One region of the Vibrio sp. D173a genome, then DNA from elsewhere that is predicted to be linked to it. Evidence: riboswitches for the same ligand, from Rfam matches in the RefSeq annotation. Region 1 holds a riboswitch; each other region holds the start of a gene.
The links. Region 1 has a riboswitch for thiamine pyrophosphate ahead of thiC (phosphomethylpyrimidine synthase ThiC). Riboswitches for the same ligand answer to the same signal wherever they lie in the genome.
Positions count from the first base shown of each region.

Region 2: it holds a riboswitch for thiamine pyrophosphate, as region 1 does, so the genes downstream of both, thiB (thiamine ABC transporter substrate binding subunit) here and thiC (phosphomethylpyrimidine synthase ThiC) in region 1, are expected to answer to the same signal.
Region 3: it holds a riboswitch for thiamine pyrophosphate, as region 1 does, so the genes downstream of both, thiD (bifunctional hydroxymethylpyrimidine kinase/phosphomethylpyrimidine kinase) here and thiC (phosphomethylpyrimidine synthase ThiC) in region 1, are expected to answer to the same signal.

Region 1 covers NZ_JAHGAH010000122.1:15,949-26,608, reverse strand. The annotation lists gene KIV40_RS13720 (multicopper oxidase family protein) at 1-1,125, shown strand, start outside; gene crcB (fluoride efflux transporter CrcB) at 1,249-1,632, shown strand; TPP riboswitch at 1,694-1,792, shown strand; gene thiC (phosphomethylpyrimidine synthase ThiC) at 1,958-3,898, shown strand; gene KIV40_RS13705 (thiamine phosphate synthase) at 3,898-5,313, shown strand; gene KIV40_RS13700 (HesA/MoeB/ThiF family protein) at 5,300-6,073, shown strand; gene thiS (sulfur carrier protein ThiS) at 6,112-6,366, shown strand; gene KIV40_RS13690 (thiazole synthase) at 6,372-7,139, shown strand; gene thiH (2-iminoacetate synthase ThiH) at 7,174-8,301, shown strand; gene KIV40_RS13680 (aminopeptidase P family protein) at 8,423-10,213, opposite strand; gene KIV40_RS13675 (LysR substrate-binding domain-containing protein) at 10,417-10,660, opposite strand, start outside.
Region 2 covers NZ_JAHGAH010000016.1:49,186-59,845, reverse strand. The annotation lists gene KIV40_RS02770 (TRAP transporter permease) at 1-2,506, shown strand, start outside; gene KIV40_RS02765 (universal stress protein) at 2,551-2,988, shown strand; gene thiQ (thiamine ABC transporter ATP-binding protein) at 3,064-3,768, opposite strand; gene thiP (thiamine/thiamine pyrophosphate ABC transporter permease ThiP) at 3,768-5,354, opposite strand; gene thiB (thiamine ABC transporter substrate binding subunit) at 5,369-6,361, opposite strand; TPP riboswitch at 6,430-6,579, opposite strand; gene KIV40_RS02745 (flavin prenyltransferase UbiX) at 6,612-7,250, opposite strand; gene mpl (UDP-N-acetylmuramate:L-alanyl-gamma-D-glutamyl-meso-diaminopimelate ligase) at 7,250-8,608, opposite strand; gene fbp (class 1 fructose-bisphosphatase) at 8,923-9,939, shown strand; gene ppa (inorganic diphosphatase) at 10,065-10,595, shown strand; gene KIV40_RS02725 (DUF2799 domain-containing protein) at 10,660-10,660, opposite strand, start outside.
Region 3 covers NZ_JAHGAH010000197.1:1,770-12,429, forward strand. The annotation lists gene KIV40_RS19085 (TldD/PmbA family protein) at 40-1,383, opposite strand; gene KIV40_RS19090 (TldD/PmbA family protein) at 1,383-2,768, opposite strand; TPP riboswitch at 3,125-3,235, shown strand; gene thiD (bifunctional hydroxymethylpyrimidine kinase/phosphomethylpyrimidine kinase) at 3,344-4,231, shown strand; gene KIV40_RS19100 (ABC transporter ATP-binding protein) at 4,221-4,976, shown strand; gene KIV40_RS19105 (ABC transporter permease) at 4,969-5,769, shown strand; gene KIV40_RS19110 (ABC transporter substrate-binding protein) at 5,817-6,767, shown strand; gene tenA (thiaminase II) at 6,822-7,490, shown strand; partial or broken gene thiM (hydroxyethylthiazole kinase) at 7,503-8,294, shown strand; gene thiE (thiamine phosphate synthase) at 8,357-8,971, shown strand; gene KIV40_RS19130 (phosphatase PAP2 family protein) at 9,160-9,885, shown strand; gene KIV40_RS19135 (molybdopterin guanine dinucleotide-containing S/N-oxide reductase) at 9,964-10,660, opposite strand, start outside.

The DNA.
Region 1 (10,660 bases):
GAGCCAACTACAATCCACTGGCATGGCTTGCGAATCCCTATTGAAATGGACGGTGTCCCTTTCTTGAGCCAGCCGCCTATCATGCCGGGTGAAACATTCGTTTATGAATTTACACCGCCAGATGCGGGTACGTTTTGGTATCACCCACATATGAATAGCGTTAAGCAGCTTGGTATGGGGTTAGTTGGTCTAATTATCGTTGAAGAGGCTGAGCCTGTTCAGTTTAATGAAGAGCATGAAGTCGTTCTCAAGCATTGGCATTTAGACAAACAAGGTCAGTGGAAGAATCTAATGGTGCCGCGCTTGAGTGCACGCATGGGAACGCCAGGAGAGTGGAGTAGCGTCAATGGTGTTCATGAACCTGTTTATGCGTTGAAGCAGAATGCAACAACGCGACTAAGAATTGCTAATGTCGATAACACCATTACTTACCCGATCGCTATAGAAGGAGCAGAGGCTTGGGTTATTGCTATTGATGGGAATCCTGTTAAAACGCCTTATAAGCTCACTCAACACAAAATTGGTCCGGGAATGAGGTTAGATGTCGGATTGATTGCTCCAAGGGCAGGAGAGCGTGTTTATGTGCGTCAAATGAGAGGGCGCTTCCCATTCCCTTTGTGTGAGTTCGAAGTTGTTGAGTCTGACCTGCCGACCAATCAGAAACTGCCTTTATTGCCTCTTAACCCTGTGCCTGATCTTGATTTGGAAAATGCTGATCAAATTGATTATGTGTTTGAATGGGAGGGGGCAGTCACTCCTGCCGATAAATCGGGCAAAGCGATACCTAAGTTTTGGCTAATGAATAAACGAGCTTGGGAGGGAATGAGCAAAGATAATATTCCTGCGCCGCTTTCAACATTGGAGGTGGGAAAAACCTATATCTTCAACCTTAAGAACGTCACCCAATATCATCATCCTATTCATCTTCATGGACATACATTTACCGTTCTTGAATTAGATGGCAAAAAACTCGATGAGCCGTTTCATACCGATACGGTCTTACTTGGAAAAAATGGCAGTGCGAAAGCGGCATTTGTTGCAGATAACCCAGGGCGTTGGATGTACCATTGTCATGTGATCGAACACATGAAGACGGGGTTGATGGGTTATATTGAAGTAAAGTGACTCCTGTAACTTTTTAAATCTTGATAAGTTTTAAGCGCTATACTTTGCTGAATTCTAAGATTGTATAATCACTATTACCGTAAATTTGATTACAATGTCGCCATTAACTTTTCTGGGGGAATTATGGGGCAACTATCCGTTTTGGGTTTTATTGCATTGGGTGGCGCATTTGGTGCATGTTCTCGTTACTTAATTTCTGAACTTTGTGTGATGCTACTTGGTCGTGGTTTTCCATACGGTACATTAACGGTTAACGTTGTTGGCTCATTTATTATGGGTCTACTAATTGCTGCGTTTGAAACTGAGTTAATGGTCACTGACCCATGGCGTCAAATTATCGGGCTTGGCTTTTTGGGCGCATTAACTACGTTCTCGACTTTCTCAATGGATAACGTGTTGCTTATGCAGCAGGGAGCTTTCTTTAAGATGGGATTGAACGTATTGCTGAATGTCGTGTTAAGCATTTCGGCTGCGTGGATTGGTTTCCAATTATTGATGCGTAGCTAGCAAAAACACTCAAATCTTCATCAGGTCGGCTTGGTTTAACCAAGCCGTTTTTATATACTGATTTCACTTGTCGGAGTGCCATAAGGCTGAGACCGTTAATTCGGGATCCGTTGAACCTGATCAGATTAGAATCTGCGAAGGGAACAAGAGAAGATATCTACACCAGAGTTCTATCTGGTTGACCTATCAAATAGTCGAATGTTGTTATAGACGAAGAGCACTCGCTCGACTTGTCTTTAATTCGATTCCTCTTGTCGCATCTATCCGCCAAGCATTTTTATCCCAATACTTTTTATCTAAGCATAACAAAGCAAGGAAAAATGCTATGTCGAGTCGCAAGCAAGCGAGACTGGAAGCAAAACAGTTCATTGATACACTCTCGGTACAACCGTACCCTAATTCAAGCAAAGTCTACGTAGAGGGTTCACGTCCTGATATTCGTGTGCCAATGCGTGAAATATCACTCGCTGATAGCCTTATTGGAGGCACAAAAGAAGCGCCTATTTTCGAGCCTAATGAGCCAGTACGCGTTTACGATACCTCGGGTGTATACACAGATCCAGAACACACCATTGACCTCTACAACGGCTTACCTAAGCTGAGAGAAGGGTGGATTGAAGAGCGCTCCGATACTGAGCTAATTGATGAAGTAAGCTCGGTGTACACCAAAGAGCGCTTAGAAGACGAAACGCTAGACGATCTTCGTTACGGAAATCTACCACGTATTCGACGTGCCAAAGATGGGCAATGCGTGACTCAATTGCACTATGCTCGCCAAGGTATAATCACCCCAGAAATGGAATACATCGCTCTACGTGAAAATATGGGGCGTGCTCAATACCGTGATGAAGTGCTGAATCAACAACATCCGGGTCAAAGCTTCGGAGCGAATCTTCCAAAAGACATTACCGCCGAGTTTGTGCGTAAAGAAGTCGCCGAAGGTCGAGCGATTATCCCTTCCAATATCAACCACCCAGAATCCGAACCAATGATCATTGGCCGTAACTTTTTGGTCAAAGTGAACGCCAACATCGGTAACTCATCGGTCACTTCTTCGATTGAAGAAGAAGTAGAGAAGTTAGTATGGGCAACGCGCTGGGGTGGAGATACCGTTATGGATCTCTCTACTGGACGTAATATTCACGAAACTCGCGAGTGGATTCTACGTAACAGCCCAGTTCCGATCGGTACCGTACCAATGTATCAAGCGCTTGAGAAAGTGAATGGTGTGGCGGAAAACCTTAACTGGGAAGTGATGCGCGATACTCTGATCGAGCAAGCAGAGCAGGGCGTTGACTACTTCACTATCCATGCCGGTTTACTACTTCGTTATGTGCCAATGACTGCAAAACGTGTTACTGGTATCGTCTCTCGTGGTGGCTCTATCATCGCGAAATGGTGTTTAGCACATCACCAAGAAAGCTTCTTATATACTCACTTCCGAGAGATCTGTGAAATCTGTGCTAAGTATGATGTGGCACTTTCTCTCGGTGATGGTCTTCGTCCTGGTTCGGTTGCCGATGCTAACGACGAAGCGCAATTTGCAGAGCTCAAAACCTTAGGTGAGTTGACCAAAATAGCGTGGGAATACGACGTACAGGTGATTATCGAAGGTCCTGGTCATGTTCCAATGCATATGATCAAAGAGAACATGGAAGAGCAGTTAGAGCACTGCCATGAAGCTCCTTTCTACACCCTTGGTCCACTGACGACAGACGTCGCTCCTGGTTATGACCATATTACGTCAGGCATTGGCGCTGCCATGATTGGTTGGTATGGCTGTGCGATGCTTTGCTACGTAACTCCTAAAGAGCATCTTGGCTTACCAAACAAAGAAGATGTAAAGGTAGGTATGATCACTTACAAGCTTGCTGCGCACGCCGCTGATTTGGCGAAAGGACACCCTGGTGCACAAGTTCGTGATAACGCGCTTTCTAAGGCTCGCTTCGAGTTCCGCTGGGAAGACCAATTTAACTTGTCGCTCGACCCCGATACCGCTCGTGCCTTCCATGATGAAACCTTGCCTCAAGAGTCTGGAAAAGTTGCTCACTTCTGTTCGATGTGCGGACCAAAGTTCTGCTCCATGAAGATTTCGCAAGAAGTCCGAGAATATGCGAAAGACACTGAGCAAGTTGCTGCGGACCAAGCTATCTCAATCAAAATGCTAGATGATCCTCTTGAGGGGATGCGTCAGAAATCGCAAGAATTTAGAGACACAGGTTCTGAGTTATACCACCCTGCAGTACATGCCGAGGTAAGTGACTGATGAGCAAAATCCTTATTCCGTCATCATTGATTGAACTAACAGGTTTAGTTCAACAATGTTTGTTGTTGGCGAAAGAACAGGGTTTTAGCATAGAAGACGTTGAGTTGGGTGTGAGCCCAACTCAATCTATTCAGCTTGTTCGCAACCAACAGACCACACGCATAACGACAGATCTTATTGATGGTTATGACTCCGAGCATGAGAGTTCATTTGTGCTTTATTACCGCTCTGCTTTATCGGTAGAAGCGTGTGCTAAGCAACCGTCGAAAGCGATTTATATTGGCATTGTTGATACGCAGGTATCCGATGAAAAGGAGAAAGAGCTTCAGCTTGATATCTGGCGTCACCCAATTAACAACGAAGTGAGAGCGCTTTCCGTTAAGTCCAAATTCAACGCAATGTTCGATCCCGAACATCACCTTGCTTGGATTGTAACGCTGACAGTCCTCGATTTTCCTATCGAAGATGCGTTAACACTTGCTCGAGGAATGCTAACTCAACAAGCGAATGTTTCACGTGAAACACTGTTGAATGACAACTTCGACGGAGGGCAAACTACTCAGTGGGCTGACCAATTTGATGATTTCCCCGCACCTGTACTGGAGGATAACCGACTAGGTATTCAAGTTGGTTGGTCTGCACAAGGCGAGAGCGTTAGCTTTCCAACTCTGAATAAGCAAAGTTTAGGGCTCTATCCAGTCGTTGATGATGTTGCTTGGATTGAACGTCTATTGCCACTAGGCATCAACACTATACAACTGCGAATCAAGAACCCACAACAAGCCGATTTTGAACAACAGATCATTCGAGCAATTGAGCTAGGTCGTCAGTATCAAGCACAAGTGTTCATCAATGACTATTGGCAGTTGGCAATCAAGCATGGCGCTTATGGCGTTCACCTAGGACAAGAAGACATAGAAGAATCGAATTTGGCTCAGCTAACTAAAGCCGGTATTAGTCTTGGTCTTTCTACTCATGGTTATTACGAACTACTGCGCATCGTACAAATTCATCCTAGCTACATCGCGCTAGGGCATATTTTCCCAACCACCACAAAACAGATGCCATCGAAACCACAAGGTTTAGTGCGCTTGGCACTGTATCAAAAGCTGATTGATAGCATTCCTTATACAAATACAGAGGCTGCTTTCCGTCCAGCAAAAGACAAAGCAGGTAGTGACTATGTGCTTGGCTTTCCGACGGTTGCGATTGGTGGTATTGACCAATCTAATGCAGCCCAAGTTTGGCAAACAGGTGTTTCTAGTTTGGCAGTTGTGCGAGCTATTACGTTGGCAGAATCACCTCAGTCCGTCATCGAGTTCTTCGCACAACTGATGAAGGAAAGACAGCTAACGTTTACTGATCAGAATAGTGAATTGGCGCATAACAAGAGAGGCGAGCATGCTCACGGATAAGCAGTTTCTTCGCTATCAGCGCCAAGTCGCTCTGCCTGAAATTACCGAAATTGGGCAAGAACGTTTGAGCAAATCTCATGTGCTGATCATCGGTTGTGGTGGGTTAGGGAGCGCAGCGAGTTTGTACTTGGCATCCGCGGGTGTTGGTAAATTGGTTGTGGTCGATGACGATGAAGTTGATAGCAGTAACCTGCAACGCCAGATCATTTATCGCGAACAAGACCTCCAAGTTGCGAAAACAAAAGCGACTGTAAAGCAACTGACTGACCTTAATTCTATGGTTCAAATTCGCGCTCTTAATAAGCGATTAGACAAAGCACAGCTGCAGCTTGAGGTGATGCTAGCGGATGTGGTGCTCGACTGCACCGATAACATGCCAACGCGCCAGCTAATTAACCAAGTTTGTTTCGAGCAAAATACGCCGCTCATCTCGGCGGCGGCAATTGGTTGGCAAGGCCAATTCGCTGTCTTTGATTACCAAACACCAAGTGAACAAGAAGCGCAGAATAAAGCCTGTTACCGCTGTTTGTATCCGTTCGACGAATTACCGCAAACGCAAAAGTGCAGTGAGAGCGGTGTCGTCGGTCCGGTGGTGGGTACACTTGGCAACTACCAAGCGATAGCGGCAATTCAAAAACTGGCGACGGGAAAGTTTCATGTCGAGACTGCCAAGTTACACCTGTTCGATGGATTGAAGCTGCAATGGCAAACCATGGCGATAAGTAAAGATAAACAGTGCCAAGTGTGTGCTCAGATTTAGTTTACGAGTAATGGGCAGAATTAAGAGAGTTGGAAGCAATGACGTTATCAGAACAACAAACAACACAAATGACAGCTGCTGACTTAGATGTGATCACTATTGTCATCAATGACCAGTCACATCAAGTTGCCAGTGAGTCAAATCTACAGCAAATCATTAGTCAATTTGCGCTGCCTGAAATGGGCTGTGTTTTTGCAATTAATAACAATGTTGTGCCGCGCAGTGAGTGGGCTAGCACAGTTCTTTCACAGGGAGATAGCATCTCTTTGTTTCAAGCGATCGCCGGGGGTTAACGTCGATGCTTAAAATTGGTGATAAACAATTCGAATCAAGACTGTTCACGGGAACAGGGAAGTTTGCCAACAGCCGATTAATGGCAGAAGCGATTCAAGTATCGGGTTCTCAACTTGCGACCATGGCGTTGAAGCGTGTGGATGTGCACGACCAACAAGACGATATTTTGCTGCCGTTAGTACAAGCGGAGGTGAACTTATTGCCGAACACCTCGGGTGCAAAGAATGCTAAAGATGCTGTGTTTGCTGCACAACTGGCGCGAGAAGCGTTGGGCACTAACTGGTTAAAACTAGAAATTCATCCAGACCCGAAGTACTTGATGCCTGATCCAATTGAGACACTTGCTGCCGCTGAGCAACTGGTTCGTGAGGGCTTCGTTGTCCTTCCTTACTGTCATGCTGACCCGGTTCTGTGTAAACGATTGGAAGAAGTGGGTTGTGCAGCGGTCATGCCATTAGGTGCGCCGATCGGTTCTAACAAAGGGATAGTTTCTCACGACTTCCTAGAGATCATCATCGACCAAGCTAATGTTCCTGTGGTTGTGGATGCGGGTATCGGTGCTCCTTCACATGCTGCGCGTGCGATGGAAATGGGCGCGGATGCCGTGCTCGTCAATACCGCGATTGCAGCTTCGAGCGATCCCGTTGCGATGGCGAAGGCATTTAAGTTGGCGGTAGAGTCCGGGCGTATGGCTTATGAAGCCGGACTTGCAGGTAAGGTTTCTCATGCGGTTGCGTCGAGTCCACTGACGTCATTCCTAGATGATCTTTAGTCCTAGATTGGTTTAGCTAATAAGCGAGGAAAACATGAGCTTCGTTGAACAATTTAAGCAGCTTAATTGGGATGACATCTCGATGTCGATCTACGCGAAAACGGCACAAGATGTCGAGCGAGCATTGAATAAACCCAAGCGTGATTTGGAAGACTTTAAAGCGCTAATTTCACCAGCGGCTGAAGCGTCCTTAGAGCAAATGGCGCAGCTGTCATACTCGGCAACTCGCAAGCGTTTTGGTAATACCATGTCGCTTTACATTCCACTGTACCTTTCTAACTTGTGTGCCAATGCTTGTACTTATTGTGGCTTCTCTATGGAGAACAGAATCAAGCGTCGTACTTTGAATAGGGACGAAGTGGCTGCAGAAGTTGAAGCCATTAAACGCATGAAGTTTGATAGCGTATTGCTGGTGACTGGCGAACACGAAACCAAAGTGGGCATGAAATACTTCCGTGAAATGGTGCCGATGATTAAGAAGCGCTTTAACTATTTGGCGATGGAAGTACAGCCACTAGATCAAAACGAATACGCTGAGCTTAAGACATTGGGTTTGGATGCGGTGATGGTCTATCAAGAAACGTATCATCCTTCGACTTACGCCGAGCACCATTTGCGTGGCAATAAGATGGATTTCGAATACCGATTGGATACACCCGATCGTCTTGCAAAAGCGGGCATCGATAAGATCGGTATTGGCGCATTGATAGGGTTGGAAGAGTGGCGTACCGATTGCTTTTATGTTGCAGCGCACTTGGACTATCTTGAGCGCACGTATTGGCAGACTCGTTACTCAATTTCTTTTCCGCGTTTACGTCCTTGTGAGGGGGCCAGTTCTTTAAACGGAAAGCAACCAAAATCAGTCATGACGGATAAACAGCTTGTGCAGTTGATTTGCGCTTATCGCTTGTTGAACCCAGAAGTGGAGTTGTCATTATCGACTCGTGAATCACCGAAGTTCAGAGACAATGCATTACCGTTAGGCATCACCAGTATGTCTGCTGCATCGAAAACTCAGCCGGGTGGTTATGCGATGGATGATGTTGAACTCGAGCAGTTTGAGATCAGCGATGAGCGAAGCGCGGGTTCTGTGGAAGAGATGATTCGAGCCAAAGGATTTGACCCTGTATGGCGAGATTGGCACTCAGCGTATTCTGGTTAAGCATCAAATAAAGCCACTGGTCATCGCTATGTTTCACGTGAAACATAGGCAAAGAAAAGAGGGTTGATGAAAAACATCAACCCTCTACTTTTTCTAGCTTCTAGCTTCTAGCTTCTAGCTTCTAGCTGTGTGCTACAGGTAGAGTTGCTTGACGAAGCCACTCTTTCACATCACCTTCAACTAGCGGGCTGATCTCATCCCATACTTTCTGATGGTAATCATTCAGCCAAGCAAGTTCTGGACGAGTTAGCATATCAACGTTGATATTGCGCTTGTCGATTGGGCAGCGTGTTAGCGACTCAAATGAAAGAACAGGGAAGTCACCATTAGTTGGGGTTTCAACAACAAGCTCTAGGTTCTCGATACGGATACCAAACGCATCTGCACGGTAGTAACCTGGCTCGTTGGACAACACCATACCTTCTGTTAGAGGCACGTCGATTTGCTTCTTCGAAATGCTCGCTGGACCTTCATGAACACTTAGGAAGTGACCAACACCGTGACCAGTACCGTGATCGTAATCGTAGCCTTCCGCCCACAGGTGCTGATGAGCTAGCGTATCGATTTGGTAACCACGTGTGCCTTTCGGGAAACGTGCACGAGCAACACCGATGTGACCTTTTAGTGCGAGAGTGAATTGTTTAATCATCTCTTGTGAGGGCTGACCGATCGCAATAGTACGCGTGATGTCTGTCGTGCCATCTAGGTACTGACCGCCTGAATCCACTAGGTAAAGCGTGTTCAGTTCTAGCTTGCCAGGTTCAGGTTGGTTCTCGTGGTTGTAGTGACACATCGCCGCGTTGCCACCCGCAGCTGAAATAGTATCGAAACTAAGATCCATAAGTGTCGGGTCTTCGCTACGGAACGCTTCTAGTTTGTCTGCCAGTGTTGCTTCATCATGTAGGTTACCAGTAACGACTTCAGCATCTAACCATGATAGGAACTTACTCATCGCCACGCCATCGCGGATATGACATGCTTTCATGCCTGCGATTTCAACCGCGTTCTTCGCCGCTTTTGGCATTAGGCATGGATCAGCTTTACTCACCACTGAAGCGCCAGCATTTTGTAGAACCAACTTAAACCATGCGTTACTTGTCGCAGGGTCAACCAGTACATTCTTGCCAGTTAGGGTTTCTAGTCGTACTTGCAATGCTTCAGGGTGATGAACTGTTACGCCAGAACCAACGTGAGCGTCAAACTCAGCAGGTAGGCGAGCAGGATCTAGGAAGTATTCCACGCTTGAATCTGAGTGCAGAATCGCGTGAGAAAGCAGAACTGGTAGGCGTGATACATCTAGACCACGAACGTTGAGCAACCAACAGATAGAATCAAGTGCTGTGATTACTGCGCTGTCTGCGCCGGCTTTTTTCACTAGCTCTGCGATTTCTTGGCGTTTGCTTTCACTTGATTGACCAACTGCTTCTGTTGCCATGAGGCGAACATCAGAAACTACAGGAGCAGGGCGATCGTGCCACAGCTCATCAATTGGGTTGCTGTCGAGAATCTTAAGCTCAAGTGCACCTGCAAGTTTTGCTTGCGCCATGTCTAGCCAAGCAGAGTTGTGCATGCGAGGGTCGATTGCCACAGACGCGCCATTTGCAAGATGGTCTTTAATCCAATCTAGTGCAGGCTCTTCAATCAGGTGGCGGTATTCGAATAGATCAGCAGGAACCTGCTTAGTGACTTGTACCGTGTAGCGACCATCAACAAAGATAGCGGCTTTGTCTTTGGTGATTACCGCAGCACCAGCAGAACCGGTAAAACCAGTTAACCAATGTAAACGCTCGTTGTGCGCTGGTACGTATTCGCCCAAGTACTCGTCTTCATGAGGGACAAGTAGGGCATCAATATTATGTCGTGCTAGCCATTCGCGAATTGCATTCACGCGGCTTTGGGTATCGTTGTGCATCTGTGTTATTCCTTCAAATTACCGCTCCTTCATGCTCAGGTGTGGGAGCTGTTTCCATCTGCTTCATGCAGCTTACGATTCCATTGAGGTTCGCAATCACTTCAATAGAGTCGGAGTACAACAGACCATAGATGAGCCAAAAAGGACTATCGACTGTTAAGCTACTCATTTTACCGTAAGAGCGCAAATCGCGTCCGGGATTTTTATCTAAGATGATCGGTTTTTTGCGTGATCATGGTACGTAGCCAAGTTAAAGCTGGGTCATTTTCTCTGTCTCGGTGCCAGAACAAAGTGTAAGCCATTGGCGGGAATTCGAGTGGCAGTGGCAGCAATGCCATGTCATGTTGTTTGGCTGCCAGCTTCACAAAGTGGCTTGGCGCGGTAAACACAAAATCGGTGTAAGAACACAAACTGGCGGCACTGTTAAAATCCGGTACGGTGACTGCG
Region 2 (10,660 bases), on a different contig from region 1:
AATGGGCTTGCAAGGTAGAATCTTATGGTTCGTACCACTGTGCTGGTCGCTATTTCAATTATGGTATGCCTCTCCGCTACCATTTATTTTTAATTTTGGCGTACTCAACGATACTGAAGCGCGAGCAATTCATTTAACTTTTGCCACTTTCCTCGCTTTCACTGCTTATCCAGCAATGAAGAACTCTCCGCGTGACCATATCCCATTAATCGACTGGGCATTGGCATTAGCGGGGAGCTTTGCTGCAGCTTATATTTATATTTTCTATACCGAACTGGCCGGGCGCTCTGGTGCACCGACAACCGTTGACATCGTAGTCTCAGTAACGGGTATGGCTCTATTGCTTGAAGCAACGCGTCGTGCACTGGGTCCACCGTTGATGGTCGTTGCCGCAGTATTTCTGACCTACACCTTTGCCGGTCCATATATGCCAGATGTTATTGCTCATAAAGGTGCAAGCTTAAACAAAGCAATGTCACACTTATGGCTAACCACAGAGGGTGTATTTGGTGTTGCACTTGGCGTATCGACTTCGTTTGTATTCTTGTTCGTACTTTTCGGTGCAATGCTAGAACGCGCGGGCGCAGGTGCTTACTTCATTAAAGTAGCCTTCTCACTGCTTGGTCACATGAAGGGCGGTCCTGCAAAAGCGGCTGTCGTTGCATCCGGCCTATCTGGTCTGGTTTCGGGCTCATCCATCGCAAACGTAGTAACCACAGGTACATTTACGATTCCGCTGATGAAGCGAGTAGGCTTCCCGGGAACAAAGGCAGGTGCGGTTGAAGTTGCTGCGTCGACGAATGGCCAGCTAACGCCGCCTATCATGGGCGCTGCGGCCTTCCTAATGGTTGAATATGTTGGTATCTCTTACGTTGAGGTAATCAAAGCAGCCCTACTTCCTGCACTTATTTCCTACATCGCTCTGATTTACATCGTTCACCTTGAAGCATGTAAAGCAGGCATGACCGGCCTTCCTCGTCGCCACAACCCAACCATGCTACAAAGCCTATTGTCATTTACTGGCACTATCCTTGGCTTGTGCGTCATCAGCGCCTTGGTTTACTACGGTGTGGGTTGGACTAAAGACGTATTTGGCGATGCTGCAACAACCATCGTAACCATCGCCCTACTAATTGCTTACGTCGGTCTGGTGAAGATTTCAGCGAATCACGTGAAAGACGGCGCAATTGAAATTGATGCAGAACTCACAGAGGTTCCAGATCCAGGCCCAACGATTAAATCTGGTCTGCACTATCTGCTACCAATCGTTGTGCTGGTTTGGTGTTTGACTGTAGAACGCTTCTCACCGGGTCTGTCAGCATTCTGGGCAACCGTGTTCATGATCTTTATCTTGCTAACGCAGCGCCCACTGATTGCTTTGCTATCAAAACAAGGTGACTTGGTTGAGCAGACCAAAGACGGTTTTGTTGATCTCGCAGAGAGTTTGGTATCTGGTGCGCGCAACATGATCGGTATCGGCGTGGCAACCGCTGCAGCAGGTACGGTAGTTGGTGTGGTCACCTTGACTGGTATCGGCTTGGTTATGACAGACTTCGTCGAGTTCATCTCTGGCGGTAGCATCATCCTTATGTTGCTGTTTACGGCAGTAATCAGCTTGATCCTGGGTATGGGTCTGCCAACGACGGCAAACTATATCGTGGTATCAACGCTAATGGCACCGGTTATCGTAACTCTGGGTGCGGCTCATGGCCTGATCATCCCACTGATTGCGGTGCACTTATTTGTGTTCTATTTCGGTATCCTTGCAGATGATACGCCTCCTGTAGGTTTAGCTGCCTTTGCCGCTGCCGCAATTGCTAAGTCAGATCCAATTCGTACGGGTATTCAAGGCTTTACCTACGATATTCGAACCGCAATTCTGCCATTCATGTTCGTCTTCAACACTCAACTCTTATTGATGGGCATTGATTCATGGTGGCATCTAGCGTTAACCGTGATCTCTTCCATTATTGCGATGTTGATCTTCTCCGCGGCAACACAAGGTTGGTGGTTCACTCGTAACAAGTGGTGGGAAACGATCCTACTATTAGTATTAACCTTCTCGTTCTTCCGCCCTGGTTTTTGGTGGGACATGCTCTACCCAGCGAAAGTTCTTTCCCCTGGTGTTGAGATAGCTCAAATCACAGAAGGGTTAAATGTAGGAGAATCCATAGAGTTACGTGTCGCTGGAGAAAACCTTGAAGGTGACTACGTTGAAAAAACGGTACGTCTTCCGTTCGAAGATAAAGCGGTAACCGCTGAAGAACGACTTTCTTCAATGGGCCTAATGCTGACCGAGAACGACGGTAAAATGATCGTAGACATGGTTGAATTTGGCAGCCCGGCAGAATCTTCAGGAATCGACTTCGATTGGGAGATCAAATGGGTAGTTCAAGATGCTGAACGACCAATGAAAGAATGGGTATTTGTGCCTTGTTTGATGATTTTGCTGGTACTTGCCCTGAACCAAAAACGTCGTGCTCGTAAGGAACAGCTGAGCGCATAACCGATTTGGCCCCGAGGATAAGGGGCCTTAATGAGAGACATTGAATGTACAAACAAATTCTTGTTCCGGTTGATCTAAATGACCAAGGCTTTTCTGACCGTGCCGTTGAATTAGCAGTATGGCAGGCAAAGCAAGCCAATGCTGAAGTTCACTTGCTTACTGTCTTACCTGGTATTCATATGTCGATGGTCGCGACTTACTTCCCGAAAGACGCGGCGGCAAAAATGAAGCAAGATGTGAAGCAACAGCTCAAAGCCTTTGCAGACCAACATATCGATGATGAAGTCATTTACAAAGTCCACGTGGCAGAAGGCAAAGCGTATGCAACCATCCTTGATTACGCTGAACGCTTAGGTGCTGACCTTATCATTATGCCAAGCCACAAACGCTCAAAGATCAACAAAGTGATGCTGGGCTCTGTAGCAAGCAAAGTCGTTGAGAACTCACCAATCAACGTTATGGTAGTGAAGCCTCAAGGCTAATACGCTCATTCAAACTCCCAAAACCAAAAAAGGTTGATGCTTGCATCAACCTTTTATTTTTCTATCTCAGGGTAATCACCCTGCCGCTTTAACAAAAACCTTCAATGCAGTACTGCTATGTTGAGCGTTAAGCTCACCAATCTCTCCTGCAGCTTCAACCTGACCACCAGCCACAAAAGCAAAATGACTAGCAATCGCTCTGGCGTCACTCAAATGGTGCGTCACCATCAATACTGTAATGCCGCGCTCAGCAGCCAACTGTTTAACCAGTGTCAGCATCTCTTCTCTCAATACTGGGTCTAACGCAGAAAAAGGTTCATCGAGTAACCACATTGGGTGCGGCTGAACAAAACAACGCGCAAGTGCCACACGCTGACGCTGACCACCAGAAAGATGTTCAGGTAAACGGTCCAGATACTCAGCAACCCCGACTTGCTTCGCCGCTTGCTCAACAAGCAGTTTTTGGTCTGCAGTGAGCTTTAAACCCGGATGTAAACCCAAACCAATATTGTCCCTTACTGACAGGTGAGCAAACAGATTATGCTCTTGGAACAGCATTGAAAACGGACGCTGATACGGCTCTTTACGCACGATAGACTCACCATCAACCAGAATATCGCCATGGTCTGGATTAATAAAACCAGCAACTAACGCCAATAAGGTTGATTTGCCCGCCCCACTCGGCCCCATCAGTGAAACGATTTGTCCACGCTGAATAGCTAACTCAAAACGAAACAGTTCACGTTGATAGGTGTACTGCACATCATCCAACACTAACATTACGCTCTCTCCTTCGTTTTCAACACTTTCTCAATCACCGCAAAACAGCCGACGCTGAGTAACAGCAAAGTAACCGATACCACGGCAGCGGCATCCATTTGATAACTGCCCAGCAGTTGGAATAGATACAGCGGCAAGGTTCTAAATTCTTGCCCGCCAAACAAGGCAATCGCACTTAAGTCGCCAATTGCAAACATAAAACTGATAGCAAAAGCATGGGCAAACGGCTTGCGCAGCGCTTGCCATTCCACGACTTTAAATCGTTGCCAACCACGCATGCCTAAGCTGGCACACACGTACTGATACTGCTGCTCAATGTGCAACATAGGTTGAGATAAAGTCTTAATGACATATGGCAATGCCATCAAGCCATTAACTAAGATGACCACAAAAAACGCCAAGCTGAATACATCGGTAAACGATCGCAGTAATAGGAACAATCCGGTGCTAATCACCAATCCCGGCGTTACTAAGATAATGGTTCCAATCAGCTCAATTTGATCGGCGCGAGTATTTTTATACTGCAATCGCCAACGTCGACTGGTCAGCAGAATCGACACACCAGCAGCAACGGCAAGAGAGCTCGCCTGTACCGCAACTTTGAGTGAATTGAACAGTGCAGACCAAAAGCGCTCATCGGTCAGTACCGACCAAACTTGCTGGTTGATACCACTGAACACCACCATCATAAGTGGCGGTATTACTAGTAAAAAGGCACCCATGATCCAAAAGCTATCCCAAGCTTTTGACCACCCATGATCCTTCGTTAAATATTGCTGTACCGATGTACTGCTAGCGCTTACTGAGACTGGCTTCGTCAACTTCTGCACGCCAATCGCTAACAAGCCACATAGTAGCATTTGCCACAGTGCCAAAAGTGCCCCAGCCTGCAGATCAAAATCGAACTTAATCGCCTGATAAATGGCGAGTTCAATGGTGGTCGATTTCGGTCCGCCGCCTAACGCCATCACGGTGGCAAAACTGGTAAAGCAAAGCATAAATACTAAGCCACTTACGTGTGGTAATTGCTGCCTTAGGCGTGGCCATTCCACCCAGCGGAATTTGTCCCAATGACTCATTCCAAGGTGTGCACACAGTTTATGTTGCTCTGCGGGGATCGACTCTAATGCCTGCAAAAGTAGCCGCGCTGCATAAGGCATATTAAAGAACACATGCGCAAGTAAAATGCCGTTCAGACCATAGATGGAAAACGGCAGCTCAGCGTCGATACTTTTCAGCCATTGAGCTAATAAGCCGCTATTACCATAAATCGCCAATAAGCCAAATACACCGACTAACACAGGCAGAACTAAGGTAGACGCAAACAACTTTAATAGTAGAGACTTACCATAGAACTCACGTCGAGAAAGCGCATGAGCAACCGGAATAGCCAAACCGACACTCAAAAGCGTAGAGAGAAAAGCTTGGTAAAAGCTGAACTTGGTAACGTGCTGATAGTATGGGTCTCCCCACACCATAGACACATCAAGTGAAGGCGCTTGAACAATCAAAGCACCTAGGGCAGAAACAACAAAGGTCGCGATAATCATCGCGACCCCTAACCCTATTTTCGGAACAGAATTCAAAAGTAGAACCTATGTTAGAACGTCAATGCGCTTTGCCACTCGCGAATCCAAGTCTTGCGCAATTTCGCTACTTCATCTGCACTAAAGCTAAGTGGCTTGCTTGGTACGCTTAAGGTTTCAAAGCCTTTTGGTAATTCAACGTCAGTCACTGGGTACATCCAGTTACCTGTTGGCATCGCAGATTGGAACTCATCACTCAAGATGAAATCCATGAATTCATCCGCAAGTTCCGCATTCTTTGAACCTTTGACCTTAGCCGCCACTTCCACTTGCATGTAGTGGCCTTCGGTAAAGTCTGCGCTGGCGTATTTCGCATCACCTTCTGCAATCAAATGGTACGCTGGAGAAGTCGTGTAAGACAGCACGAGGTCGGACTCTCCGTTCAAGAACATCGAGTAAGCTTCTGACCAGCCTTTGGTAACCGTAACTGTTTTCGTTGCCAGTTGCTTCCATGCTTGAGTCGCATCATCGCCGTAGATGGACTTCATCCACAACATCAAACCTTGACCCGGAGTCGAAGTACGAGGGTCTTGGTAAATCACTTTCAGATCATCACGCTCTTCCACCAGCTCTTTCATGCTTTTTGGAGGGTTCGCCAACTTCTCCTTGTTGTATACAAACGCGAAGTAGCCGTAATCGTACGGTACGAAGGTCTTATCATCCCAACCGTTAGGCAAGGTCGTCTTCGATGTATCAACGTTGTGCTCAGCCAGAAGCCCAGTCTTTTTCGCTTCCGCCATCAGGTTATTATCCAAACCTAACACGATATCCGCTTTGCTGTTGCTTCCTTCCAAGCGAAGGCGGTTAAGGATTGAAACACCGTCGTCCAGCGCGACGAAGTTAACATCGCACCCGCATTTGGCTTCGAACGCTTTTTCGACCTTAGGACCTGGTCCCCAATCGGCAGCGAAAGAGTCATACGTATAGACAGTTAGGGTGTTTTCAGCGGCAAACGCCGAAGTAGAAGTGATGGCTGCAAGGGCAATCAGACTAAGAGTGGTTTTCACTGCTCGCTCTCCATTTGCATTATTGACATGAATTGAGCGGCACAGGGTTGAGGCGGTATTTAGGACTTCCAATATCCAGACTCAATTCCTACGCCAGCATTATCTGGTTCAGGTAATACGGGTCCCTGTTTGCTCAACAACGTTAAGCGATTAGGTCTCAGCGCCCAATGGTATTGATAAGCTCAATGCCAAGTGGGTTTGCTCCCCGATGAGTTGGATGGATTGTAAAGGTCTTTGATTGATTACACAATCAACGTTGGTCATAACCCCAACGTGGCACTAAACCTTGCTCAATGCCAAGGTGATCCAGAATTCTCGCCACCATAAAATCCACTAAGTCTTCGATAGTTTTAGGTTGATGATAGAAGCCCGGCGCTGCAGGCATAATGGTGACACCCATTTGCGAAAGCTTGTGCATGTTTTCAAGGTGCAACGTCGAGAATGGCGTTTCACGCACTACAAGCAGCAACTGTCCGCGCTCTTTCATTACCACATCAGCAGCGCGCTCAATCAAGTTATCCGACATGCCGTGTGCAATGGCCGCAACACTACCTGCAGAACATGGACACACCACCATTTGCTTAGGCGCCGCAGAGCCAGAAGCCACCGGCGAAAACCAGTCGTCTTTGCCACAAACGGTGATGTTATCTGGATTGCAATTAAGGTGCTCAACCAGCGCTTTTTGCGCCGCTTCAGGGCCACTTGGGAGTTTCAGGTCATGTTCGGTCGCCATTACCACGCGCGCAGCCGAAGAGATCAACACGTAGACGTGGTAATCCGCTGCCACTAAACATTCAAGAAGACGAAGTCCATACGGGGCACCAGAGGCGCCCGTTAATGCGAGTGTGATGGCTTTTTTAGGGGTTACTTTTTGCTGCATAGATGTCATTAAGCTTTTTGTTTCAGTTGTTCCAGAAGCTTGCCGTGGATACCACCAAAGCCACCGTTACTCATCACGAGGATTTGGTCACCTGGCTGCGCTTGCTCTACGATTTTTGCGACGAAGCTGTCCATCTCTGCATCAACAAACGCAGGCTGTTTACACTGGTCTGCAATATCCTGTACCGACCAATCAATGTTATCCGGTTGGAAGAGGAACACTTCATCGGCAATGTGTAGAGAAGCCGCTAAAGTATTCTTATGCACACCACGTTTCATGGTCGCAGAACGAGGCTCTAAAACGGCAAGGATACGTTTTTCACCAACCTTGTTACGTAACCCACCCAATGTCAGTTCAATCGCCGTTGGATGATGAGCAAAATCATCATAAACCGTCACGCCTTGCTCTTCGCCTTTTAGCTCCAAGCGACGTTTGGTATTAATAAAGCGACCAAGAGCCTGACAAGCTAACTCAGGAGCCACACCAACATGACGCGCAGCAGCAATAGCCATCAAAGCGTTATCTACGTTGTGGTCACCAACAAGGTCCCAATCTACAACGCCCACTTTCTCACCTTGCAGTGACACTTCAAATTTAGAACCATCGACAACCAGCTTGTGTGCTTGCCAATCACCATCGACACCAGAGAACTGCTTTTCAGTCCAGCAACCGCGCTCGATCACGTCTTGTAGCGACTGATCTTGCTTTGGTGCAAGGATCAAACCGTTGCCCGGAACAGTGCGCACCAAGTGGTGGAATTGACGCTTGATCGCTTCTAGATCGTCGAAGATATCTGCATGATCGAACTCAAGGTTATTCATGATCAGTGTGCGTGGATGGTAGTGAACAAACTTAGATCGTTTATCGAAAAAAGCACTGTCGTATTCGTCTGCTTCAACGACGAAAAACATACTTTCACCCAAGCGTGCTGACACACCGAAGTTACCCAACACACCACCAACTAGAAAGCCCGGTTGGTAACCGCAATCTTCTAAGATCCAAGCTAGCATGCTTGAAGTGGTGGTTTTACCATGGGTACCTGATACCGCCAGAACCCAGCGATCGTGCAATAAGAACTCTTGTAACCATTGTGGGCCCGAGGTGTAACGCATATTGGTATTCAGCACATGCTCAACACATGGGTTACCACGGCTCATCGCGTTACCAATCACCACAAGATCTGGTTGTGGGTCAAGCTGAGAAGGGTCAAAGCCTTCAATAATTTCAATACCTTGAGACTCCAACAGGGTGCTCATTGGTGGATAAACGTTGGCATCCGAACCCGTCACTTTATGGCCTAGCTGACGCGCTAAAATTGCCGCACCGCCCATAAACGTGCCGCAGATACCCAAGATATGAATGTGCATAAACTTAACCTTGTAATGCGTTCTTTAATCCTTTCATTATCGTGATAACCACCAGAAAAGCGAGTGCCTTTCACCCTGTTCGTGCAGTCTCTTTCACAAATCTGACAAGGCTTAGGCCTGACTGACCAAGCATTAACCAAGCGGTTCACGTCTTATGCAATAAGACAAATAAATTGAGATCTCAGTCGGTTACTTCATTACCATTAATAAGATCTGCGACTTAAACTTACATCTAGCGCAATCGTTTAACATCCATAAAGAGATGCCCCCGTTGCGCAACACCCCCAACGAAATGAAAAATGTAAGGATAAACCATGTCAGGACTGCGCACCCTAGGCGAGTTCATTGTTGAGAAACAAGCGGATTTCCCCCACGCTAGCGGTGATCTTTCATCTCTATTAGCTTCTATTCGTTTAGCTGCAAAAATCGTAAACCGCGAAATCAATGCGGCAGGTCTTGGTGATATCACTGGCGCTGTAGGTACAGAGAACGTACAAGGCGAAGATCAGCAAAAGCTTGATGTATACGCGAACGACAAGTTCAAAGCAGCGCTCGAAGCACGCGACCAAGTGTGTGGTGTAGCCAGTGAAGAAGAAGATGAAGCGGTTGCGTTCAATAAAGAACTTAACCAAAACGCAAAGTACGTTGTACTAATGGACCCACTCGATGGCTCATCAAACATCGATGTGAACGTGTCTGTTGGTACGATTTTCTCTATTTATCGTCGAGTTTCTCCTATTGGTACCCCACCAACAGAAGAAGACTTCCTGCAGCCTGGCCACAAACAAGTGGCGGCGGGCTACGTGATTTACGGCTCATCGACCATGTTGGTTTACACCACGGGTAATGGCGTAAACGGCTTCACTTACGACCCATCGATTGGCAGCTTCTGTCTATCTCATGAAAACATGATGATCCCAGAAGACGGCAAGATCTACTCGATCAACGAAGGTAACTACATCCGCTTCCCGCAGGGCGTGAAGAAGTACATCAAGTACTGTCAGGAGAATGTGCCTGAAGATGGTCGCCCATACACTTCTCGCTACATCGGCTCATTGGTTGCAGACTTCCATCGTAACCTGCTGAAAGGCGGCATCTACTTGTACCCAAGCACGCAAAGCCACCCTCAAGGCAAGCTGCGCTTGTTGTACGAGTGCAACCCGATGGCATTCTTAATTGAGCAAGCTGGCGGTTTGGCGTCTGACGGTGTAAACCGCATTATGGATTTGAAACCTACCGAACTGCACCAGCGAGTGCCTTTCTTTGTGGGTTCAAAGAACATGGTCAACAAAGTCGAAGAGTTTCTTGAACTGAATCGCGAAGAAGACTAATTTCAGACCTTTGTCCAACGCGGCGGGTGTTTACCTGCCGCGTTTTTGTCGTTAAAGTGAACTGCGTAAATGTTAGCCAGATTGAGCCTTTCCACGCTTAATCCTCAATGAAAAGGAATATTCAAATGAGCTTAAATAACGTACCAGCAGGTAAATCACTGCCTGAAGATATCTACGTCGTCATCGAAATCCCTGCCAACGCGGACCCAATCAAATACGAAGTAGATAAAAACACTGGTGCTGTGTTTGTTGACCGTTTCATGTCTGCACCTATGTTCTACCCATGTAACTATGGCTATGTGAACGATACTCTTTCTCTAGACGGTGACCCAGTGGACGTATTGGTTCCAACCCCTTACCCATTGATGCCAGGCTCTGTGATTCGCTGTCGTCCAGTCGGCGTACTGAAAATGACGGACGAATCGGGTGAAGATGCAAAAGTGTTTGCTGTACCGCACTCAAAAATCTCAAAAGAGTACGAAGGCATTCAAGATGTCGGTGACATCCCTGAATTGTTGAAAGCACAGATCACACAATTCTTCGAACGCTACAAAGAACTTGAAGTGGGCAAATGGGTCAAGGTCGATGGCTGGGATGACGTTGCTGCAGCAAAAGCGGAAATCCTAGAGTCTTACGAGCGTGCTCAAAACAAATAATCGTAAGTAACAAATAACAAAAGAGCTACCAATTGGCAGCTCTTTTTCGTTTTCATAGCTTGGTT
Region 3 (10,660 bases), on a different contig from region 1:
AGTTTAGTCCTCTTTTTTGTTTCTATAGGAATGCTGGGGTTATTTACCACCAATGCTCAAACGAGCAAAACGAACATCTGGCGAGAAGAAAGTTCGGCTATCGTTAATTAGCTCAGTATCACCCACAGCCTCAACTTCTTGCAGCATCTTGTAGAAGTTACCCGCAACCGTAATACCACGAACAGGTTGAACGCGCTCTCCATCACGGCACAAGAAGCCACTCGCGCCAAACGAGAAATCACCACTCACTGCATCCGCGCCAGAGTGAACACCCTGCAGTTCAACTAACTCTAGGTACTCACCCGCTTTCACTTCTGACGCACTGCTGTTGCCTGTCGCAATCACTTTGTGATTCGCTGATACGTCTAAGCTCGATTTTGCACCACGAGCAGCACTTGCGGTAGATACTGCGCCCAAGTAACTCGCCGTCTGGCTGTTGTGTAGCAAAGTTTTCAATTCACCATTAGCAATCATGACGTTGTCTTGAGTAGCAAAACCCTCACTATCAAAGCCCGAAATTGCCATACCATTTGGCATGTAAGCCGCGTCGGTAAAGGTAATCAAATCACTCGCAATACGTTGGCCAAGCTTGTCACCCAATGGTGTAATGCCTTTCATCGCACTTACGCCAGAGAAAGCACTGCCAAAAGCACCGAACAAACTTGCTAGCGCATTGATATGGAAGATTGCTGGGTAGTTACCCGTCGCAACCGGAGAGCCGTCAAGAAGATCGCGAGCAAGGTTGTAACCACCTTCGATACAGTAAGCAGGGTTCAACTCATCAAAACGACGACCAAGTGACATTTGCCCTGCCATCGACTGTTTACCGTCTTTTTCAAACAAGGTGTACGCGTAACAAGTAAACGAGCGTTCGAAGTGTTGGCACAATGAGCCTTGTGTATTGGCGATGATTAATTGCGTTTCGCCATCACTATAACCATTGTAAGGTGCGCTAGAAGCGTGAGGCAGAGCGACTACGCCTTGCTCAAGAGCGAGAGACATTTCAATCTTTTCATCAACCGAAGTTGTGTCTTCTTGAGCAATCTCAGCCACGTCAGTCGTGATTTGGCTGTTCACGCAACTAATGGTCTGGTGTTCGTCTTGCTTGGAAAAACGAGCGCTTTGCAGTGCATTAGTCAGCATCAAATCTAAGCTCGGTTGTTCTAACGATTCAGAGTAGCTCGTTGCGACACGCGCATCTTTAACAACACGAACACCCAGAACTTGGCTTGAGCTTACTTTGTACTCATCCAACTGCCCTTGGTTCGCTTTCAGAGAAAAGCTGCTGTTGCAGTTTACAATGACGTCCGCTTCTGCGCCTTGACGCTTTGCTTCTGATAGGACGTAATCAACCGCATTAAGAAGTTGTTTTTCTTGGCTCATTAGTTACCGCCTCCTACCAGAATGTTATCGACTTTCAGCGTTGGCTGACCGACTGTTGTTGGCACTGAACCACTCACGGAACCACACATGCCCGGCGCAAGCGCCATGTCTTTGCCGACCATGCTGATTTCTTTCAACACTTTTGGACCCGTGCTGATCAGCGTTGCCGTTTTCAGAGGCTTGGTTATTTTGCCATTTTCAATGAGGTAAGCTTCACGAACAGCAAAGTTGAACTCGCCCGTGCCCGGTTGAACCGAGCCGCCGCCCATCTTCTTCGCATAGATGCCGCGTTCGATACCTGCCAGCATGTCATCAAGTGAATGCTCGCCTTCTTCGATAAAGGTGTTACGCATACGCGAGGTTGGTGCGAACTTGTAGTTTTGACGACGACCAGAACCCGTAGGTTCGTAACCTGTCTTCATGCCACCCATTTTATCGACCATAAAGCTGGTTAGCTTACCGTCTTTGATCAACTGAGTGCGCTGAGTCTTCATGCCTTCGTCATCAACATGGATCGAACCCCATTCGTTGGTCATGGTGCCATCATCGACAGCATTCACTGCGGTGTGAGCAATCATTTCGCCCATCTTGTCGTGGAATACGGACGCTTTCTTCGCAACCGAAGTGGTTTCTAGCAAGTGACCACAAGCTTCGTGGAAGATAACGCCGCCAAAGCCGTTACCAATTACCACTGGCATTTCACCCGATGGGCACGCATCCGCACCAAGTTTTACTAACGCTTGCTGCGCGATAGTTTGACCTAGCTCTTTCGCATCAAGTTGTTCACTGAACTCCCAACCAGCAAGAGCGCCTGGACCTTCCATACCAGAAGACTGCTCATTACCTTTTTGCGCGACAGTATTACCAGCAACTCGGATGTAGTGACGAGTATCGTCAACGTGTAGACCTTCAGAGTTGAAGATAGACACTTGTTGTTCGCGCTGAAGCACGCTGCCAATGAACTGGCTGATATGGTCACTCTCTGCGCGTGCGGCTTGGTCAACTTGCAATAGGAAAGCGATTTTAGAATCTAGGTTCGCGTCTTTGCCAAGTGGCATACGACAACCATGTTGAATTGGGTAGCGGTTCAGATTGAGAGAACCTGCTGAGGCGATTTGCTCACGCTTGTCTTTTGCTGCAAGCAGTGAAGTTACGCGTTTTAGTTCGGCTTCATCTGTGCTGTTGGTGTAACCGTAAAGCACTTTATGACCGAAGAAGAGACGAATACCGATACCAAAATCGATACCCGAGTTAACCTTGTCCACCTCACCAGATGCGATCTGGACAGTGTTAGTTTGATGGTGTTCAACGAATAGCTCAGCGAAATCAGCCCCTAAAAAGAGGGCATGATCGATCACCGCTTTCGCTGTTACAGAATTAAGCATGAAATCTCCTTGCTCGTTGATCGTCCTAGCCTTCCCCATCTTTGAGTTAGACCCTGTTTATTAAAGTCATGTCATAAATTGAATGACCCAAAGACATATTGGCAACGCGTTAAATGTTAACACTTTTTTAACCTTGTTTTGTGCTAATCCTTGCTAAATCAAAGAACGATTCGTTACGTATTATGTCGATATCTGATTACTAGATAGTGTCTTGAACTGCCATTTTCAATGCAGCACGTTATTTACACTAAATTCGGTTCTCTCATTACTGCTCTCAAGTCTCATATTTAACCGATTGCTCTGTCTTGGTCGGAAAAAACACGTGCACCGTAACTGAGTGAACTGCTATTATCATGACGAAATAGTCGGGGGGCCCTTGCAGTTTATGCATCGGCTGAGATCGAAATTCGAGACCCGTTGAACCTGATTCAGTTAGCACTGACGTAGGGAACTATCATCACTTTGCCACTAGCCTGCTTGAGTTTTATTGTCGCAGCTAGCCTCAATGGATCCGATCACCGATCTTCCCTTGCGATGGCCAAGTCAGTTCCTATACGTCTGTAATAGGAGCGACCATGGCGCAGCAGTCAAGCCAAGAAAAACAATTAACCCAACCACACGCTACAACTTCAATAGACACACCGATTGTGTTGACGATTGCAGGTTCTGACAGCGGCGGCGGCGCAGGCATTCAAGCCGACATAAAAGCGATGTCCGCAAACGGCAGTTTTGCTTGCTCGGTAATCACGGCGATTACTTCGCAAAATACCCAAGGCGTTTCTGCGATTTTCCCAATCCCTCTCGACCATGTAGAGAGCCAACTTGATGCGGTATTTACCGACCTCAACATCGTTGCAGTTAAAGTGGGCATGCTGGCCGATTCCAATATCATCAAAGTCGTTGCAGACAAAATTAAACAATACCAGCCAAAACACCTCGTGATTGACCCTGTTATGGTGGCCACCAGCGGCGATCTATTACTGGAACAGTCGGCAATCAGCACTTTAAAAGAAGAATTGATTCCGCTCGCAGACATCATTACCCCTAACCTACCAGAAGGCGCCGCATTGACGGGTAAGCCAGTGCCTCAGTCGGAATCTGAAATGAACGATATGATTGCTGATTTACGCGCGCTCAGTGCAAAAGCGGTGCTGTTAAAAGGCGGCCACTTAGAAAAAGATGAAAACAGCAACGATCTGCTGATCATGCAAGACAGCGCCGAGTTAATCAGCGCTAAACGCTTTCCAACCAAAAACACCCATGGCACAGGCTGCACGCTGTCTTCTGCTATCGCGTCTTACCTTGGCCAAGGCAACAACCTGCACAAAGCGGTGCACCTTGGTAAGCAGTACATCAGCCAAGCTATCGCGCACGCTGACGAATTGGATGTCGGTAAAGGTCACGGCCCTGTGAACCACTTTTTTGCAGGTCCTAATTTTGGGAAAAGTAAAGATGTGCGCTAATGCACTGGGCATTCAGCTTACCGAAGCAAGTCTGCAATACAAAGACAGCCAAACGCCAACATTAGCAGGGTTGAGTATGACCATCCCTGCCAATCAATGGACTGTGTTACTTGGCCGCAGTGGTTGTGGAAAAACGACGATCCTTCGTTATCTAGCGGGCTTGTTAGACGACAAAGTCGAATGGCATGGTGAATTAACCACCACGGATGGCATCGCTCTGCACGAACGTATCGCCTACATGGCACAACAAGACTTGTTGTTGCCGTGGCTAAATGTGTTAGACAACGTCTGCCTAAGTTCTCGATTTTCTCAAGACCAAGCACCAGAGCAAAACAAACAACGTGCACTGATTTTACTCAAACAAGTAGGACTCGCCGATTACGCGTATGCTAAGCCAGCTCAGCTCTCTGGCGGTATGAGGCAGCGTGTTGCCCTTGCTCGCACTCTGATGCAAGACAAACCTCTAGTTCTGATGGATGAGCCTTTCTCTGCACTGGACGCGGTTACTCGCCATAAGTTGCAAACCTTGTCTGCCGAATTACTGAAAGATAAGACGGTTGTTCTGATTACCCACGACCCACAAGAAGCGGTGCGATTAGCTCACCAACTCTATGTACTGCAAGGTACGCCTGCGCAAGCTCAGCACTTGGTTGTTCCGGGTTCTACGCCTCCACGAGTTCTCGATGGAGAATGCGCGGCGCTACAACAAGCGATTTTGGATCAACTGGAGAAAGACTATGAGTGATATGACTCAGTACAACTCCGTTTCGGCACGTATTAGTAAAAAAGAACGCGTGACACATCCGGCTCTGCGCTTGGTCATCAGCACTGCGGTGATCTTGGGATTGTGGCAGTTGGTCGTGGTGATATTCGATATGCCAAGCTTCATCTTACCTTCACCAATTGAAGTGCTGGATAGATTGGTCACTCGTTACGATGTCCTGCTCAAACATACTTGGGTTACCGCGCAAGAGATTTTACTTGGCTTGGCGCTTGGATTATCGATGGGTTTGCTGTTCGCATTGCAAATGCTGATGTTCGAGCCGCTCAAGCGTTGGTTACTGCCCATTCTGATTGCTAGCCAAGCGATCCCTGTGTTTGCCATCGCGCCAGTGCTCATGCTTTGGCTTGGTTACGGCATTACATCGAAAGTCGTCATGGCGGCGATCATCATCTTTTTCCCCGTCACGACATGTTGCTACGACGGCTTACGAAATACACCAACAGGTTACCTCGATCTTGCCAAGACCATGGGCGCGTCTAAATGGCAGTTACTTCGTCATATTCAATTGCCAGCCGCCCTACCAACGTTAGCTTCAGGTATTCGTGTTGCCGTCGTTATTGCGCCAATTGGAGCAGTGGTAGGTGAGTGGGTAGGTTCAAGTGAAGGCTTGGGTTATCTGATGCTCCAAGCCAACGCACGCATGATCATTGATGAGATGTTTGCGGCGCTGTTTATCCTGGCCGTGCTGTCTATCGCACTCTACTTCATCACCGATAAATTATTGAAAAAAGCCATCCCTTGGGAAAGCAAATAATTACAGAAAATAACCAAAGAAAATTGGGAAAGAAAAGGAAGAACCCCGTGAATCAAAACAAACTTATGAGCGCTGCTGCTCTACTCGCTTCAGTGGTATCAACCAACGTGCTTGCCGCTGAAAAAGAGATGACACTGATGTTGGATTGGTTCGTCAATCCAAACCATGGTCCTATCGTGATTGCCAAAGAGCGTGGTTACTTCAAAGAGCAAGGTTTGAAGGTCAACATTCAAGAGCCCGCAGATCCAAGTACACCTCCTAAGTTGGTCGCTGCTGGCAAAGTCGACATGGCGATTTCATACCAACCAAGCCTAACTATCGATGTCGCGGCTGGTTTGCCACTAATCCGCTCTGCGACTTTGATTGCTACGCCACTCAACACGCTGATGGTGTTGGACAACGGTAAGAATGAAAACCTTGGCGACTTAAAAGGCAAGAAGATCGGTATTGCGATCGCAGGCAACGAAGAAGCGACAATCGGCACCATGCTTGCGCAAGAGGACGTGAAGTTTTCTGACGTACAAATCATCAACGTAGGTTGGGCACTGTCTTCGTCTCTTGCGTCTGGCAAGGTGGATGCGATTTGGGGCGGCCTACGTAACTTCGAAACCAACCAACTGGCACTAGAAGGTTATAAAGCTAAGGCCTTCTTCCCTGAAGAACACGGCGTGCCAGCGTATGACGAGTTAGTCTTCGTAGCTAATGCGAAAACCTACGACAAAGAAGCCATCAAGGCATTCAACAAAGCGCTAGAACAAGCAACCACTTACATCGTTAACCATCCAAAAGAGTCGTGGCAAGAGTTCGTGGCTTATTCACCAGACACGCTCAACAACGAACTTAACCAACGCGCTTGGAATGACACGCTAACTCGTTTCGCTCTTCGTCCATCAGCAGTAGATCTGAAACGCTACGATGATTATGCCGAATTCATGTATTCACAAAAAATTATCGAAACACTGCCAAAAGCGAAAGATTACGTACCGAACTTTGACTAATTCTACTGACCTTAGGATCTAAGCCTAGGGTCTTTTGATAACGAGATACCCATAATGAAATACCAAAATTTGATCGACGCTTGCCGCCAAGATTGGCAAGAATACACTGAGCATGCTTTCGTGCAGCAATTGGCAAAAGGCACTCTGGCTCAGCCTTGTTTTCTGCATTACCTAAAACAGGATTTTCTTTTCCTAAAGCAGTACGCCCGAGCTTACGCATTAGCGATCTACAAAGCGCGTACTTTGGATGACATGCGCCGGGCGCTCCCAAGCGTACATGCATTGCTCGATTCTGAAATCGCCCACCACGTGACTTACTGTGAGCAATGGGGACTGACAGAATCCGACCTAGAAAACGAGCCAGAAGATTTCGGCACTGTGGCTTACACCCGCTACGTATTGGATGCTGGCATGACCGGCGATCTTGTTGATCTTTACGCAGCACTTGCTGCTTGCTCTATCGGTTATGCCGTTATCGGTAAGATGCTGATTGAAGATGAAAAGACAGTACTCGAAGGCAATCCATACGCAAGTTGGATCAACCTCTACGGTGGTGAAGAGTTCCAATCTGGTGTCGCAAAAGGTGCAGAACACTTTAATCAGTTATTGGCGGAAATCGATATCAACAGCCAACGCGGTCAAAACCTGATTCAGGTATTCAAAACCGCAACGCGTATGGAAGTGGCATTCTGGCAACAAGGTCTGAACGCTCAGCAAGATTAATCGGAGAGTCTCATGTTAATTGAACAAATCACCCAAGCATTAACCGCAGTACGCCAGCAAAAGCCATTAGTCGTCAACATCACTAACTAAGTGGTGATGAATAACACAGCAAACGCACTATTAGCGATCGGCGCTTCTCCAATCATGGCGCACTCCAAACAAGAGATGGCAGAGATGATGTCGTTCGCTGGCGCCCTGGTTATCAACATCGGTACCTTAGACAGCGTTTGGACACCGCGTATGAGCCATGCCGTAGAGCAAGCCAATGCCAATGATAAAATCGTTGTACTCGACCCTGTTGGTTGCGGAGCAAGCTCACTCCGAACCGAGACATCACGTGAGATCGCACGCCTTGCAAACAAGTTGATCATTCGTGGTAACGCTTCAGAAATCATTGCTCTCGCTGGCGAGCAAGCACAAAGCAAAGGCGTCGATGCACTAGACAGCAGCGACGCAGCACTTGGCGCAGCAAACTTCTTAGTCTCAGAGTATGGTGCGAGCGCAGTGATTTCTGGCGAGACTGATTACATCGTCACGAAAGGGCAAACCGTGCAGCTAAACAACGGTCACGAGATGATGCCATACGTAACCGGAATGGGTTGTACACTAACGGCTCTGACAGGCGCTTTTGCTGCTGTTGGTGATAACACCGGACTTGCTGCAGCGGCAGTACTGGGCGTTGTTGGCGAGATTGCAGCGGAACAAGCTCGCGGCCCAGGTAGCCTGCAAATGAACTTGTTGGATGAGCTTTATCAGTTGGATGAAGAAACGCTGGCCAAACGCCTAAAACTGCAAGTGAGCTAAGCTTTTTTCTAACAAATATCGACCTCTCATTTCATCTAGATGAGAGGCTTAAAGGAAACCCAATGAACGCCTATCGTTTATATTTGGTCACCGATGACCAACAAGATTTAGCCACACTAAAGCGTGTTGTGAAAAAAGCAGTGGAAGGTGGCGTGACCATGGTACAAGTCCGCGAAAAACACGGTGATGTGCGTGCGTTTATCGAACGAGCTCAAGCCGTCAAAAACATCCTTAAAGATACCGATGTGCCTTTGATCATCAATGACCGCGTTGATGTTGCACTGGCTGTCGATGCTGACGGGGTCCACCTCGGGCAATCAGACATGCCAGCAATCATTGCTCGTGAGTTGATTGGCCCAAACAAAATTCTCGGTTTATCTATCGAAAATGAAGAGCAGCTTGCAGAAGCCGACTCTCTGCCGATTGATTACATCGGTTTGAGTGCGATCTTCGCGACGCCAACCAAAACCAACACCAAAAAACATTGGGGTATTGAAGGTTTGAAGATGGCGTTAAAGACGACCTCTCTACCGATTGTTGCCATTGGCGGCATCAACGAAAGTAACATTCCGCAACTTAGCGCCACCGGTGTTCATGGCTTGGCTTTGGTTTCAGCAATTTGCCACGCGGAAGACTCCAAAGCAGCATCGGAGTACCTATTGGGTTTGATGAGCTAACCTTGCTCACTCCTGAGCAAAGCGCTTATGGATGAGCGCGTTTGCCTTTCAGTACTTTCAACAGCCCCTCCTTTCACAACGGAGACCTGCAATGTCACTTTCAAGACCGAATTGACAGAGCGTTGATAAGTTTTTCACATGGATTGTCGTAAGATAGCCACCTATTTTCGACTGCTGTATGACTTTTCATGAAAACTAAAAAATACGGTTTGATGATGCTCGCCTTGTTCATTCTTGGCATCATCCCACTTTCGCTGTTTGCCTCGTATCACGATCTTACTTCTCACGTTTCTGACGGCACAGGCATTCTCTTTACTCTGCTAACCGATTCTGCGGGCAGTAAAGGCTTTTTGATCACTCTAACGCTGTTGGTGTTATCACTTTACCGCTTCAAGCCAAGCCAGTCTGACTGGATGCAAAAACTCTCCATGCTGGGATTGTTACTAGTGATTGGTTTTGCCAGCAAAACAGGCTTAAAGCTGATGACAGAAAGCCCGCGTCCCTACACCGAATTGCTTGCCGCAGAGCAATTGATTGAGTATCCAGAAGCGTTTTATCAACTAGAAACCGCTCAGCAAACGAATGTTATTGGGCAAATTTCTGAGAAAGTCAGCGAATGGCGTACTCGCCACTGGCAAGGTGAAAAAGATTACTCTTTCCCATCTGGTCATACGATTTTCGTTTCTATCTGTTTAGCCTTCTTTGGTGGGTTATTTTTGCAAAACAAGTGCTATTTCTCTGCCGCTACCTTATGGGTATGGGCAATGGGCGTGGCGTACAGTCGCTTGTGGCTCGGCATGCACCGGATTGAGGACTTGATTGGTTCAGTGGTGTTTGTCGCCATCGTGTTTACTTTGCTACCGACATTTCAAATTACTAAAAAAGCGCCTTTCGTTGCCTTAGCAACCAAGTAAACGCCTTAAAGAATAGAGAAAAAAGAAGCCAGCAACTTGCTGGCTTCTTTAGTTTTGTATCTTTGGTTCTGACTGAGCTTAACCGTTCTTAGGCGGTGTGAATGCCGTTAGCTCAAGCACTGGGCCTTCGTACTTCTCGATACGAACCAATGCAGAGTTCGCCGCACAACCGTTCGCAAGGCGAGAGGTTGGAATATCTAGCGTTAGAACGTTACAACCACCGTTTTTACAGATGCCTGTTTTAGGGTCTAGATCTGGCCAGCCACCTTCGTGGATACACACTGAGCCTTGCTTGATGCCATCAGTCACCAATGCACCAACCAGAACTTGACCACGGCCATTGAAGGCACGAACAAGATCGCCGGTCTTAATACCACGCGCTTTTGCATCTTCTGGGTGTATAGAAATCGGCTCACGATCAGCAATCGCGTACTCTTCACGAATCTTCGCGTAGTTGAACTGGCTGTGCAGACGGTGTGCTGCGTGTGCTGTCATCAGCTGAAGTTCACCATCAGTTGCGTTACCCGTGTACTCTGTTGGCTCCATCCATGTTGGGTGTGGAGGACAGTCTTCTAGCTGGTAGCCTTCAATCGTCTTAGAGAAGATTTCGAACTTACCGCTTGGCGTACCTAGTGGGCTCATGATTGGGTTTTCACGGAATTCAGCGTAACGAACGAACTGCGCGTTCTTCTCGTTCCACTTCATTTCGATCAACTGGTTATCTTCCCAGAATTTGCTGAAGTTTGGCATTGCGATGCGTTGGCCACGACCGCCT